Dinoroseobacter shibae DFL 12 = DSM 16493: one gene and its partner. The protein of the gene in region 1 interacts with the protein of each later gene in a pairwise test. Links are inferred from orthologs where the notes say so. Each region holds a gene or a part of one and is shown on either strand. Other genes may lie near its edges. The genes, in order: DSHI_RS12575 and mtgA.

Region 1 (4,835 bases):
AGCGGTTTTTCACCCAGGCCAGTGGCGGCGCCGGGCGTGCCAACCGCTATGCGCCCGAGACCGAAGACACGCCCGCCCGCTTCAGGCTGGAGCCGCGCAAGGCCATCGCGCCCACGGAAGCCGAGGTCGCCGCCAACCCGCGCGCCCGGTCGGCCCGGCTGCGCATCGGGCGGCGCACGGCCGCGCCGGCGATGCCGGCTGATCGCGCGGCCCTTGGCCTGCCGCATCTCTACACCCTGACGGAGACACCATGAGGACGCTGCTTTATACCCTCGCAATCGGCTCGGTGGTCGGTTTGGCCTACTGGGCCTATCAAGAGAATTTCGAGACCCAGCAGGCGCTGAAACGCCTCAGCGCGGTGCAGGCGCAGATCGGCGATACCCGCGAGGCGCTGGCGGTGCAGCGCGCGGAGTGGGCCTATCTGAACCGGCCGGATCGGTTGGCCGACCTGGTGAAGCTCAATTTCGAGGACCTGGAGCTTCTGCCGCTCACGCCCGGGCATTTCGGCCTGGTGGAGCAGGTGGCCTATCCGCGACCGCCCTCGCTGGAGGGGGCGTTGATCGACACCATCGAGGTGAGTGAGCAGAACGTGGGACGGCGGCCATGAGCAACCGTCTGCGCACCCCGCTGCGGCCGCTGGCCCGGATCCTGCATGCTCGCCAGACCGGCGGCAATCCCGACCTGATCGAGCGCGAGAACATCCGGCGTCGTCACGAAGCGCTGCGCGACGACTGGCGGGTGATGGCCGAGCAGCGGCTGCTGCTGGCGGCCTGTGTTTGCCTGCTGGTGTTCGGCCTTGTGGGCGTTCGGATGTGGGCCATCGCCTCGGAGCCCGTGGCCGAGCCCGTGGCCGCCGTGAGCGACGCGCGCATCGATGCCGCGCGGGCCGATATCGTCGACCGGGAGGGCCGCGTGCTGGCCACCAACCTGGTGAGCCATTCGCTCTATGCCCAGCCACCCCTGATGACCGAACCGGAACGCTCCGCGGCGGAGCTGGCGCGGATCTTCCCGGACCTCGACGAGGCGCGGATGCGAGACTGGTTCACCGGCGAGCGCAAGTTCCTCTGGCTCAAGCGCCGAATCTCGCCGGAGCAGATGCAGGCGGTCCATGATATCGGCGATCCGGGGCTGCAGTTCGGGCCACGCGAGATGCGGCTTTACCCCAACGGCGCCCTGGCGGCGCATATCCTGGGTGGTACTGGTTTCGGGCGCGAGGGGGTGCAATCGGCCGAACTGATCGGTGTCGCGGGGGTCGAGAAGGCCTTCAACGCGCGGCTGAGCGATCCCGCCACGGCCTCGACCCCGCTGGCGCTGTCGATCGACCTGACCGTGCAGGCGGTGGTGGAGGATGTGCTGGCCTCGGGCATGCGGCTGATGAATGCCAAGGGGGCCGCGGCGGTTTTGATGGATGTGCATACGGGCGAGATCATCGCCAAGGCGTCCTTGCCGGATTTCGACCCCAACTCCCGCCCCCGGCCCCTGACCCAGGGCGACCAGGGGGACAGCCCGCTCTTCAACCGGGCGGTGCAGGGGGTCTACGAGCTGGGCTCGTCGTTCAAGATCTTCACCACCGCGCAGGCGCTGGAACTGGGCCTGGTGAGCCCCGAAACCATGCTCGACACCACCAGCCCGATGACCTGGGGCCGGTTCCGGATCCGGGATTTCCGCAATTACGGGCCCGAACTGAGCGTGACGGACGTGATCGTCAAAAGCTCCAACGTCGGCACGGCGCGGCTGGCGCTGCAGATCGGCGGGGCGCGGCAGAAGGATTTCCTCGAACAGCTGGGCTTTCTCGCGCCCACCCCGGTGGAAATGATCGAGGCGCCGGGGGCCGTCCCGCTCTGGCCGTCGAACTGGTCCGACATCCACACCATGACCATCAGCTATGGCCACGGCATCTCGACCTCGCCGCTGCACCTGGCGGCAGGCTATGCCTCGCTCCTCAATGGCGGGACGAAGGTGACGCCGACGCTGCTGCGTCAGGACGCGCCGGTGAAGGGGCCGCGCGTGGTGTCGGAGCGGACCTCGCGGATCTCGCGGGAGATGCTGCACGCGGTGGTCGAGCGGGGCACGGCGAGCTTTGGGCGCATCGAGGGCTATGCCATCGGCGGCAAGACCGGCACAGCTGACAAGCCCCGCGCGGCGGGCGGCGGATATTACGACGACAAGGTGATCGCCACCTTTGCTTCGGTCTTTCCCGCGGACGATCCGGAATACGTGCTGGTCGTGACCCTGGACGAGCCGGTGGAGACCTCAGGCGAGGAGCCGCGCCGCACCGCGGGCTGGACCGCCGTGCCGGTCTCGGCCGAGATCACCCGGCGCATCCTGCCGCTTCTGGGATTGCGGCCCACCGTTGAATATCTCGGGGATCCTGAGATAACGCTGGTGAGCGACTGAGCAGGGAGCACGGGGACATGAGCGTAGGCTACGGGCCGAAATCGCTGGCGGAGCTGGGCTTCGCGGAACGCGGGCGCCCGGTGACGGGGCTTGCGCTGGACAGTCGGCAGGTCAAGGAGGGCTACTTGTTCGCCGGCCTGCCCGGCAGCCGGGTGCACGGGGCGGAATTCATCCAGTATGCGTTGCGCATGGGGGCGGGGGCGATCCTGACCGATGCGGAGGGCGCGCGGATCGCGCGCGATGTGCTCGACGGCGCCGAGGTCACCCTGATCGTGGCCGAAGACCCGCGCCAGGCGTTTTCCGCCGCGGCCGCCCTGTGGTACGGCGCGCAGCCCGCGACCATGGTCGGCGTGACGGGGACCAATGGCAAGACGTCCGTGGCGAGCTTCACCCGGCAGCTCTGGCAGGGGCTGGGCCACGCGGCGGCCAATATCGGCACCACGGGGATCGAGGGGGATTTTTCCGCCGATCTCGCCCATACCACGCCCGATCCCCTGACCCTGCATGCGGCGCTGGCCGAGATGGCCGCGCAAGGCATCACCCACGCGGCGATGGAGGCGTCGTCCCACGGACTCGACCAGCGGCGGCTGGATGGCGTGCGGCTGGTGGCGGCGGGGTTCACCAATTTCAGCCAGGATCACCTGGACTATCACGAGACGTTCGAGGCGTATTTTGCCGCCAAGGCGGGTCTGTTTTCGCGGGTGCTGGCCGATCAGGGCATGGCGGTGATCAACCTCGACGACCCGAAAGGCGCGGACATGATGGCGATTGCCCATGGGGCGGGGGCCGAGTTGCTGACCGTGGGCACGCACAAGGACGCCATGCTGCGGCTGACCGCGCAGCGCTTCGATGCCGACGGGCAGGAGATGCGGTTCACATGGAAGGGCGTGGCGCACCAGGCGCGGCTCAACCTCGTGGGCGGATTCCAGGCCTCCAACGTGCTGGTGGCTATGGGGCTCGTCATGGCCACGGGCGCGCAGGTCGGGGATCTCGTACCGCTCCTGCCGCGGCTGGCCACGGTGCGCGGCCGGATGCAGAAGGTCGCGCGTCGCGAGAACGGCGCGACGGTCTTCGTGGACTATGCCCATACGCCCGATGCGCTGAAAACGGCGTTGCGCGCGCTCCGCCCCCATGTGCTGGGCCGTCTGGTGGTGGTGTTCGGCGCGGGCGGCGACCGGGATTCGGGCAAGCGCCCCCTGATGGGCGCGGCCGCGGCGGCGGCGGCGGATGTGGTCTTCGTGACCGATGACAATCCCCGCTCCGAAGACCCCGCGCTGATCCGGGCGCAGGTGCGGGCGGGCTGTCCCGAGGCCACGGATGTGCCGGACCGGGCGGAGGCGATCCTGCGCGGGGTCGACGCGCTGGAGCCGGGTGACGTTCTGCTGATCGCGGGCAAGGGGCACGAGACGGGGCAGACGGTGGGCGACGTGGTCTACCCGTTCGACGACGCGGAACAGGCCAGCGTGGCGGTCGCGGCGCTCGAAGGGCGGCTGGCATGAGCGCGCTGTGGACCGCCGCCGAGGCGGCTGCGGCCACGGGCGGGCAGGCGCGGGGCGACTGGGCGGTCACCGGCGTGTCCATCGACACCCGCGAACTCGCGCCCGGCGATTTGTTCGTGGCACTGACCGCGGCCCGGGACGGGCATGATTTCGTGGCCCAGGCGCTGGCGGCCGGGGCGGGCGCCGCGCTGGTCTCCCGCATTCCGGAGGGTGTGGCCGAGGACGCGCCCCTGTTGCTGGTGCCCGATGTGCAGACCGCGCTGGAGGCGTTGGGCCGGGCCGGGCGGGCGCGGACCGAGGCCCGGGTGATCGCCATCACCGGCTCGGTCGGCAAGACCTCCGCCAAGGAGATGATGCGCGCGGCCCTTGCCAGCCAGGGTCGGGCCCATGCCGCCGAGCGCAGTTTCAACAACCATTGGGGCGTGCCCCTGACCCTGGCGCGGATGCCCGCGGGCACCGAGGTCGCCGTGATCGAGATCGGCATGAACCATCCCGGCGAGATCGCGCCGCTGGCCCGCATGGCCCGGCCTCATGCGGCGCTGATCACGACCATCGCCGCCGCGCATCTGGAGGCGCTGGGCTCGCTGGAGGCGATCGCAGTCGAGAAGGCGAGCATTTTCGAAGGGCTGGAGCCGGACGGGCTGGCCGTGATCCCCGGCGACCTGCCGCAGACCCCGATCCTGCGCGCCGCCGCCGAGGACGCCGGGGCGCGGATCGAGAGCTTCGGCACGGGCGCGGGCAATACCCACCGGCTGAGCGATGTGCAGGCGGTCGGGACGGCGGCGGTGGCGCGGGCGCAGCTTTCTGGTGCGGAGATGGCGTTGAAGATCGCCACCCCCGGCACCCATTTCCTGGAGACCGCGCTGGGCGTTCTGGCCTGCGTCGCGGGCGTGGGCGCGGACCCGGCGCGCGCCTTGATGGCGCTGGGGGCCTGGGCGC
Region 2 (8,250 bases), 850 kb from region 1 along the record:
GGACGGGCGCAGCGCATGTCGATGATCGCGATGAAATCTTCGCGGACCATTTCTCTGCCTTGGCCTCGATAGACTGAACGCCTGCAAGAGCACGCGACTGGCGTGGGTGCCGGCGGCACTCCGGGGGTTGCGGGTCCAGAGACGCGGACGCGCCTCGGCCTTGGCCAGGCACGCAGCCATGGGCCACCCCATATCGCCGAGGCCGATGAGCCTGATCCGATCTTCCATGCCTGCCCCCCTTGCAACCAGAGCGCAATATGGGCCAGCGGCCCGCGATTGAAGACCCGCATGTCGGTTTCGTCCCCGGGCGGCCGCTGATGCGTTGCATCGCGTGGACCGCGGGGCTATCGGCTGGCGGAACGCAGTCGTGACCGAGAGACATCGCCATGCCGGACCTGCCAAACCCCGAGACGCCCGCCGAGGCATCGGCCCTGCGGCTGATGGATTGCCCCAACTGGGTGTACCTGTTGCGGGAGTTCGACGCGCTCTACCGCTATGGCTCTGCCGGGGGCAGCCCCGCGATCCGCAGTCATCGCAAGCGGGTGCGCGACCGGCTGTCGGCCGTTTTGGCGGCCAATCCGGCGATGGTCGACCGCCCGCGGGAGACCAAGCCCGTGGTGGCCCATTTCGCCCGGGCGCTGGACCTCGGGGAGCGGGCCGCGATGCAGGGGATGGTGCGGGCCCTGCGGGAAGTGAAGGACGACCTGACCTGGGAATACGGGTATGAGAAGGTGCCCAAGGCGCTGGCGCAGAAATACGCCTATTGCGAGGTCTTGGGGCCGCGGGGGCCGGTGCAGGGGACGACCCTGACCCTGGGCTTCGTGCTGTTCGCGCCGAATACGACCTATCCGCAGCACAGCCATCACGACATCGAGGAAAGCTATACCTCGGTCTCCGGCGCCTGGTCGGAGAACAACGCGGCGGTCTTTGCGCCCGGATCGCTGATCTTGAACACGTCCGGCCACGAGCATCGGATCACGACTGGCGATCGCGACCCGTGCCTGTTGGCCTATGCCTGGGCCGGTCCGGCGGAGCGTCTGGCCACACCGGACATGAAGCTGACCGCCCCGCGGCGGGCGCGGGGCGCGGGGGTCTAGGCGGCCTTGCGGCGGGCGCGCAGCAGGCCGAGCGCGCCGAGTCCCAGCAGGGCGAGCGGCGCACCGGCGGGCAGCGGCACGGGCGACGGCTCTTGCAGGGTGTTCACGGTGGTGTTGAAGTTGTCGAAGGCGATGCCGATCTTGCGGGTGCCCCCGAAGGTGGTGCCCGTGATCTCGATTTGCGAAATCAGGCTGCCCAGGCCGCTGAACCCGATCCGGGTCACGGCCCGGTTGCCGGCATTGGCGTCCTGGCCGGTCACGGTCTGCGTGGCGAGGGCATTGCCGGTGGCGTCCCGCGCGATGAAGGTAAAGACCTCGAGGTTGTTGCCGCGCCCGTCGATATCGGCCACGTCGAAGGAGGTGGCCAGCACCGCCTCGGCGAAATCGATGGTCAGGGCGGTCACGGTGCCGAAATCCGAGGTCAGGAAATAGTCGCCGAAGGCGTCCGCCGGGTTCGGCCTGTCGAAGGGCACGAAGCCGTCTGTCTTGCCGCCCACCTTGACGATGTAGAGGCCATTGGGGCTGGAGAAGCTCACGCCGGAGCTGGCCTGGAACTCGGTGCCGGTGATGGCGGTCTTGTTGCCGGAAAACCCTGTCTCGAAGTCGAGGACGGCGGCGGAGGCGGCGGAGGCGAGGAAGGTCAGCGCACAGGCTGAAAGAACAGGTCTCAACATACTCGATACTTTCTTGGCATGGGGGCAGTCCGGAGATTCTGTAGCATTTGCGCAGAATTCATGGAAAATGCCATGGAATTGTCCTGGATTGGTTAACGGCCGTGCCGGGACGCCAAAGGGTGTTTTCAAGCCGGGGTGCGTGCTATATGTCCCGGGCTTTCCCAAGTTTATCGAGCATGCCCATGTCCGCCACGTCGCCGATCACGCAGGATGTCGTCACCTTTCCGCGCAAGCTGCCGGAGGGGGGCAAGCGCAATCTCGTGGGCCTGACCCGGCCCGAACTGGCCGAGGCGCTGGCAGCGGCGGGCACGCCCGAAAAGCAGGTCAAGATGCGGGTCAATCAGATCTGGCAATGGCTTTATGAACGCGGCGTGCGCGATTTCAACGACATGACGAACCTCGCCAAGCCCTACCGCGCCCTGCTGGCCGATCAGTTCGAGATCGCCGTGCCGGAGGTCGTCAGCCGCCATGTCTCGGAGGACGGGACGCGCAAGTACCTGGTGCGGATCGCGGGCGGGCACGAGGTGGAGGTCGTCTATATCCCCGAGGAGGATCGCGGCACGCTGTGTGTCTCGTCCCAGGTGGGCTGCACCCTGACCTGTTCGTTCTGCCACACGGGCACGCAAAAACTGGTGCGCAACCTGACCGCGGGCGAGATCGTCGGCCAGATCATGATCGCGCGCGACGATCTGGGCGAGTGGCCCCTGCCGGGGCGGAACCCCAAGAACGAGACCCGGCTTTTGTCCAATATCGTCCTGATGGGGATGGGTGAGCCGCTTTACAATTTCGAGGCAGTGCGCGACGCGATGAAGATCGCCATGGACCCCGAGGGCATCAGCCTGAGCCGTCGGCGGATCACGCTCTCGACCTCGGGCGTGGTGCCCGAAATCGCCCGGACCGCCGAAGAGATCGGCTGCATGCTGGCGGTGTCGTTCCATGCGACCACGGACGAGGTGCGCGACAAGCTGGTCCCGATCAACAAGCGCTGGAACATTGCCACCCTGCTCGACGCGCTGCGGGACTATCCCAAGGCCAGCAATTCCGAGCGGATCACGTTCGAATACGTCATGCTCAAGGGCGTCAATGACAGTGACGAGGATGCGCGGCGGCTGGTCGAGCTGATCAAGGGCATTCCGGCCAAGATCAACCTGATCCCGTTCAACGAGTGGCCCGGCGCGCCTTATGAGCGGTCCTCGAACAACCGCATCCGGGCGTTTGCCGACATCATCTACAAGGCCGGGTATGCCAGCCCGATCCGCACCCCTCGGGGCGAGGATATCATGGCCGCCTGCGGGCAGTTGAAATCCGCGACCGAGCGCGCGCGCAAGTCCCGCGCGCAGATCGCCGCCGAAACCGGGCTGGGATAATGGCCGGGTTCGGTCTGGCGCTCAGCGGCGGTGGGGCGGCAGGGTTCGGGCATATCGTGGCGCTGGAGGCGCTGGACGAGCTGGGCGCGCGGCCCGTGGCGATTGCGGGCACCTCCGTGGGGGCAATGATCGGCGCGGCCTATGCCAATGGCATGACCGGGGCCGAGATGCGGGCCCATATCCTCGACATGGTGGAGGCGCCCTTTGCCTCGGTGCGGACCTTCTGGGCCGCGCGGCAGGCTGCGGGCGTGGGCATTTTCAGCCCCGTGCCGCCCCTGGCGGCGGTCGAGACGGTGCTGCCCCATGGCCTGCCGGAGCGGTTGGAGGACCTGCCGATCCCCCTGACCGTGGTGGCGACGGATCTCGTGTCGCGCGAAAGCGTCGCCTTTACCGAGGGCGCGCTGCGCCCGCGTCTGGCGGCGTCGGCGGCGATCCCGGGGGCCTTTGCGCCGATGGAACTGGACGGGCGGTATTTCATCGATGGCGGGGTGCTCAACAACCTGCCCTATGACTGCCTGCCCGAGGGGCTGGTGCGGGTAGCGATCGACGTGGCCTCGGAGCCGCCGGAGCCGCATGACACACCGCCGGGCCCGCTGGACGTGGCCACCGGCGCGATGCGGATCATGATGCAGGCGCTGCTGGACGCCAAGCTGGCCAAGGACCCGCCCGAAGTGCTGATCCAGCCCGGTTCGAACCGCTACAGCGTGTTCGACGTGATGAAGGCCGAAGAGATTTTCGAGGTGGCCGCCCCGACGCGCGAGGCGGTCAAGCGCGAGATGGCTGCGATTTTGGAGACCGCGTGAGCGCGCCCGCGCTGGCCCGGCGCGCTGGCCCGGTGTAAGCTGCGCCCCAACCCGTGACACAAGCGGACAGAGCAGTGCCCAGAAAGACCAGAGCCAAGGCCAAACCCCGCAGGAAGGCCGCTGCGCCGTCGTGGCGGGCGCGTCTGCGGCTATGGGTGCTGCGCGGGGTGCTGGGGGTGGTGGGCCTGGGCCTTGCGTGGATCGTCGCCTATCGCTGGATCGATCCGCCGACCACGCCCTACATTCTGGCCGAGCGCGCCCGCCTTGGTGCGGTGCAGCAGGACTGGGTGCCGATGGAGCGGATTGCGCCCGATCTGGCCCGGGCGGTGGTTGCGGCGGAGGACGCCAATTTCTGCCGCCACTGGGGTTTCGACATGGCCGCGATCCGCGATGCGATCGAGGCGGGGGGCAATCGCGGGGCCTCCACCCTCAGCCAGCAGGTCGTCAAGAACGTGTTTTTGTGGCACGGCCGGTCCTGGCCGCGCAAGGCGCTGGAGGCGCTGATCACCCCGGTGATGGAGGCGACCTGGCCCAAGCGCCGCATCCTGGAGGTCTATCTCAACGTGGCGGAGTTCGACGCGGGCGTGTTCGGGGTCGGGGCCGCGGCGCCCCATTACTTCGGGACTGCGGCGGGCGATGTCAGCTTGCGGCAGGCCGCGGCGCTGGCGGTGGTGCTGCCCAATCCCAAGGCGCGCTCGGCCAGATCGCCGGGCCCGGGCCTGCAACGCCGGGCCGCCAGCGTGGCTGACGGGGCGGAGACGATCCGCCGGGATGGGCGGTCGGCCTGTTTCGAGGATTGAAGCCGCCCCGCACCCAAGGCACAAAGGACCAAACAGGATCGAGCCCGCCCATGAATCGCCTCTATCACGTTCCGTTGTCCCCGTTCTGCCGCAAGGTGCGGCTGGTTCTGGCCGAGAAGAAGATCGAAGTGGAGCTGGTCGACGAGAAATACTGGGAACCGTCGGCGGATTTCCTGCGTCGCAACCCGGCGGGCAAGGTGCCGGTTCTCAAGATGGGTGGCACCCATCTGACCGAGAGCCACGCGATCGTCGAGTACCTTGAAGAGCTGCACCCGACCCCGGCGCTCCTGCCCGGCACGCCGCAGGACCGGTTCGAGGCGCGGCGGCTGGTGATGTGGTTCGACGACAAGTTCCACAACGAGGTGACGAAGAACCTGCTCTATGAGCGGGTGAACAAGAAGATCATGGGCCAGGGCTACCCCGAAAGCCGGGCGATCAAGACCGGGGCGCAGAAGATCAAGTACCATATCGACTACATGGGTTGGCTGCTGGAGCAGCGGCGCTGGCTGGCGGGCGATGCGATGACCATCGCGGATTTCACGGCGGCGGCGCATTTCTCGTGCCTCGATTACATCCGGGATATCGACTGGAACCGGAACGCGGCGGTGAAGGACTGGTATGCCAAGATCAAGTCGCGCCCGGCCTTCCGGTCGATCCTCGCCGACCAGATCCCCGGCTTCATCCAGCCGCCCCATTACGCGGACCTGGATTTTTGAATGAGGGCCTCGCGTCGAACCTGAAGGCCGAGGCGGCACGGCTGGGATTTGTCGGGGCCGGGATCTGTGCGCCGGATGCGATCCCCGAGGCGGCTGGGCGGTTGGCGGCCTTCGTCGAGGCCGGACGCCATGGGCAGATGGGTTGGATGGCCGAGCGGATGCATTGGCGCGGCGATCCCGCGAGCCTCTGGCCCGAGGCGCGGTCGGTGGTGATGCTGGCCGAGAGCTACGCGCCGGACAGCGACCCGCTGGCGGATCTGGCGGCGCGGGATCGGGGGCTGATCAGCGTCTATGCCCGGCACCGGGATTACCACGATGTTCTGAAGAAGAAGCTCAAGGCGCTGGGCCGGTGGCTTCTGGCCGAGGCGGGGGGCGAGATCAAGGTGTTCGTGGACACCGCCCCGGTGATGGAAAAGCCCCTGGCGCAGGCGGCGGGGTTGGGTTGGCAGGGCAAGCATACGAACCTTCTGGGGCGCGGGTTCGGGAACTGGGTGTTCCTGGGGGCGCTGTTTACCACGGTCGATCTGCCGAAGGACGCCGCCGAAGTTGACCATTGCGGGTCGTGCCGGGCGTGCCTGGACATCTGCCCGACGGACGCCTTTCCGGCCCCCTATCAACTCGATGCGCGGCGCTGCATTTCCTACCTGACGATCGAGCACAAGGGGCCGGTGGACGAGGCGCTGCGCCCGGGGTTGGGCAACCGGATCTATGGCTGCGACGATTGCCTCGCGGTCTGTCCCTGGAACAAGTTCGCGGCTGAGGCGCGGGAGGCGAAGTATCACGCCCGCGATGACCTGACCCTGCCTGCGCTTGCGGAGTTGGCCGCGCTGGACGACGCGGGGTTCCGCGCGCGGTTCTCAGGCTCGCCGATCAAGCGGATCGGGCGGGACCGGTTCGTGCGCAATGTCTGCTACGCCATCGGCAATTCCGCCACGCCTGCCCTGCGCCCGGCGGTGCAGGCGCTCTGCGACGACCCGGACCCCGCCGTCGCGGATGCGGCGCGCTGGGCGGTGGCGCGGCTGGGCGGCTAGGTCCGGGCCAGCGAGGTGCCCAACAGACCGCAGGCGATGCCCGGGCCTTCATCGCGATCATGGCGACGGTATCAGAGACCGGCAGGGGCAAGGGCGAGAAAGGGCACAAGGGGCATGGGTCGATCAATCCAAAGATGCTGAAATCAATGGGAAACCTGAGCATGTTTGCGGCGTTCGGCCTGCGCACCGCCCGCGCGGGCATGGCCCGCCCGAACAGCTCAAGGCGGAAACCCTATGGATTTGGCGATTCGCGTGTTAGATTGCGTGTCCGATCATGGAAGGAGGACTTCATGAAGCATATCGTGGATACCCAACGCGCCGCCGAGGCGCCCATGCGTGCGGTGCGCTACCTGGCGCAGGAGCGCCGCCTGGGCCGGCACCCCAATACCCTGGCCCTGCACCAGCGCACGCGGCCGGTCAAAGGGACCTTCGTGCAGAAATATCTCCGGATCGACCGGGGGATCGAGGTCTGATCCCTGACGCGGCCTGATCTAGGCAAGCATGGGAAAATCGGATACCGCGCTGGGCATGTCACCGGTGCGCGGTATCCTTTTGAAACTTGGCGCCGTCACGGCGTTCATGGTGATGGCCTCCCTGGTGAAGGCCACGTCCGAAACCGTCCCGCCCGGTCAGGCGGTGTTTTTCCGCTCTTTCTTCGCCTTTCCCATCCTGTTCGGGTGGCTGGCCCTGCGCGGCCAGTTGCGCACCGGGCTGAAGGCGCATCGGCCGGTTTCCCATGTCTGGCGCGGGCTGGTCGGCACCAGCGCCATGGCGTTCGGGTTTGCGGGTCTGGGGCTTCTGCCCTTGCCCGAGGCCACGGCGCTTCGCTTTGCCCAGCCGATCTTCGTGGTGGTTCTGGCAGCCCTGATGCTGGGGGAGCGGATCCGGCTTTTTCGCACCACCGCGGTGCTGGTGGGGCTGGCCGGGGTGATCGTGGTGCTGTCGCCGCGGCTCGGCGGGTTTGCAGATCTCAGCGCGGATCGCGCGGCCCTCGGCGCGCTCTTTTGCCTGCTGTCGGCGGGGCTGGCGGCGCTGGCCCATGTGTTCATCCGCAAGATGGTCGCCACCGAAAGCACGAGTGCGATCGTCTTCTGGTTCACGATCACCTCCACCGTGATGTCGTTGCTGACCCTGCCCTTCGGCTGGGTCTGGCCCAGTGTCGAGGTCGCGGCGCTTCTGGTCATGGCGGGGCTGTGCGGTGGGACGGGGCAGATCCTGCTGACCTCGGCCTATCGGTTCGCGCCCGCCTCGGTGGTCGCGCCCTTCGACTATGCCTCGATGCTGCTGGCGCTGCTGATCGGGTATTTCATCTTCAGCGAGGTGCCCACGGTGCCGATGCTCGCGGGCGCGGCGATCGTCATGGCCTCCGGCGGGGCGATCATCTGGCGGGAGCGGCAACTGGCGCTCGCCCGGGGCGCGGCGCGGCCGGTCCGGCCGGAATAGGGATCACTCGTTTGGCGTGCGGAAGGTCAGCGACGCCCAGAGCGTGTACCAGACCGGATCGCCCTCGGCCGCGGGCTCCAGCGGTTCCAGGATCACCGAATCCACCAGGTATTCCGTCCCCGCCATCATGGGCAGCACCGCCACCCCGGCCCCGTCCGTGCGGTGCAGGGAGGTGGAGACGGTGCCATCCGCGCCCCGGGCGAAAAGCGTTACCTGCACGTCGCTGCGCGGGGCCCCGAAATGCAGTACCCGCACGGGCAAACCGCCCGACAGGTCGTCCGTGTAAGGGTTCGCCAGCGCCACGATCTCGGTATCGAGC

Evidence for each region.
Region 2: the proteins of DSHI_RS12575 (region 1) and mtgA interact in binary tests that used the Escherichia coli proteins (3 or more experiments, as listed by UniProt). The link is inferred for Dinoroseobacter shibae DFL 12 = DSM 16493 from one-to-one orthologs.

What each region holds. Positions count from the first base shown.
Region 1 is NC_009952.1:2,622,030-2,626,864, reverse strand. What follows is about bases 1-3,000. They hold DSHI_RS12575 (peptidoglycan D,D-transpeptidase FtsI family protein), read left to right. Parts: upstream 1-603; coding sequence 604-2,397; downstream 2,398-3,000. Other genes in these bases: DSHI_RS12570 (UDP-N-acetylmuramoyl-L-alanyl-D-glutamate--2,6-diaminopimelate ligase), read left to right, coding at 2,415-3,000; ftsL (cell division protein FtsL), read left to right, coding at 251-607; rsmH (16S rRNA (cytosine(1402)-N(4))-methyltransferase RsmH), read left to right, coding at 1-254. Outside these bases: more of DSHI_RS12570, read left to right, coding at 3,001-3,896; DSHI_RS12565 (UDP-N-acetylmuramoyl-tripeptide--D-alanyl-D-alanine ligase), read left to right, coding at 3,893-4,835. UniProt on the Escherichia coli protein: Essential cell division protein that catalyzes cross-linking of the peptidoglycan cell wall at the division septum. Required for localization of FtsN.
Region 2 is NC_009952.1:3,469,043-3,477,292, reverse strand. What follows is about bases 3,076-5,878. They hold mtgA (monofunctional biosynthetic peptidoglycan transglycosylase), read left to right. Parts: upstream 3,076-4,015; coding sequence 4,016-4,741; downstream 4,742-5,878. Other genes in these bases: queG (tRNA epoxyqueuosine(34) reductase QueG), read left to right, coding at 5,454-5,878; fzlA (FtsZ-binding protein FzlA), read left to right, coding at 4,792-5,457; DSHI_RS16775 (patatin-like phospholipase family protein), read left to right, coding at 3,138-3,941; rlmN (dual-specificity RNA methyltransferase RlmN), read left to right, coding at 3,076-3,138. Also shown: DSHI_RS16790 (dimethylsulfonioproprionate lyase family protein), read left to right, coding at 387-1,097; DSHI_RS16785 (hypothetical protein), read right to left, coding at 1,094-1,771; more of rlmN, read left to right, coding at 1,954-3,075; more of queG, read left to right, coding at 5,879-6,488; DSHI_RS16755 (hypothetical protein), read left to right, coding at 6,779-6,961; DSHI_RS16750 (DMT family transporter), read left to right, coding at 6,990-7,931; DSHI_RS16745 (DUF4198 domain-containing protein), read right to left, coding at 7,935-8,250. UniProt on the Escherichia coli protein: Peptidoglycan polymerase that catalyzes glycan chain elongation from lipid-linked precursors. May play a role in peptidoglycan assembly during cell division in collaboration with other cell division proteins.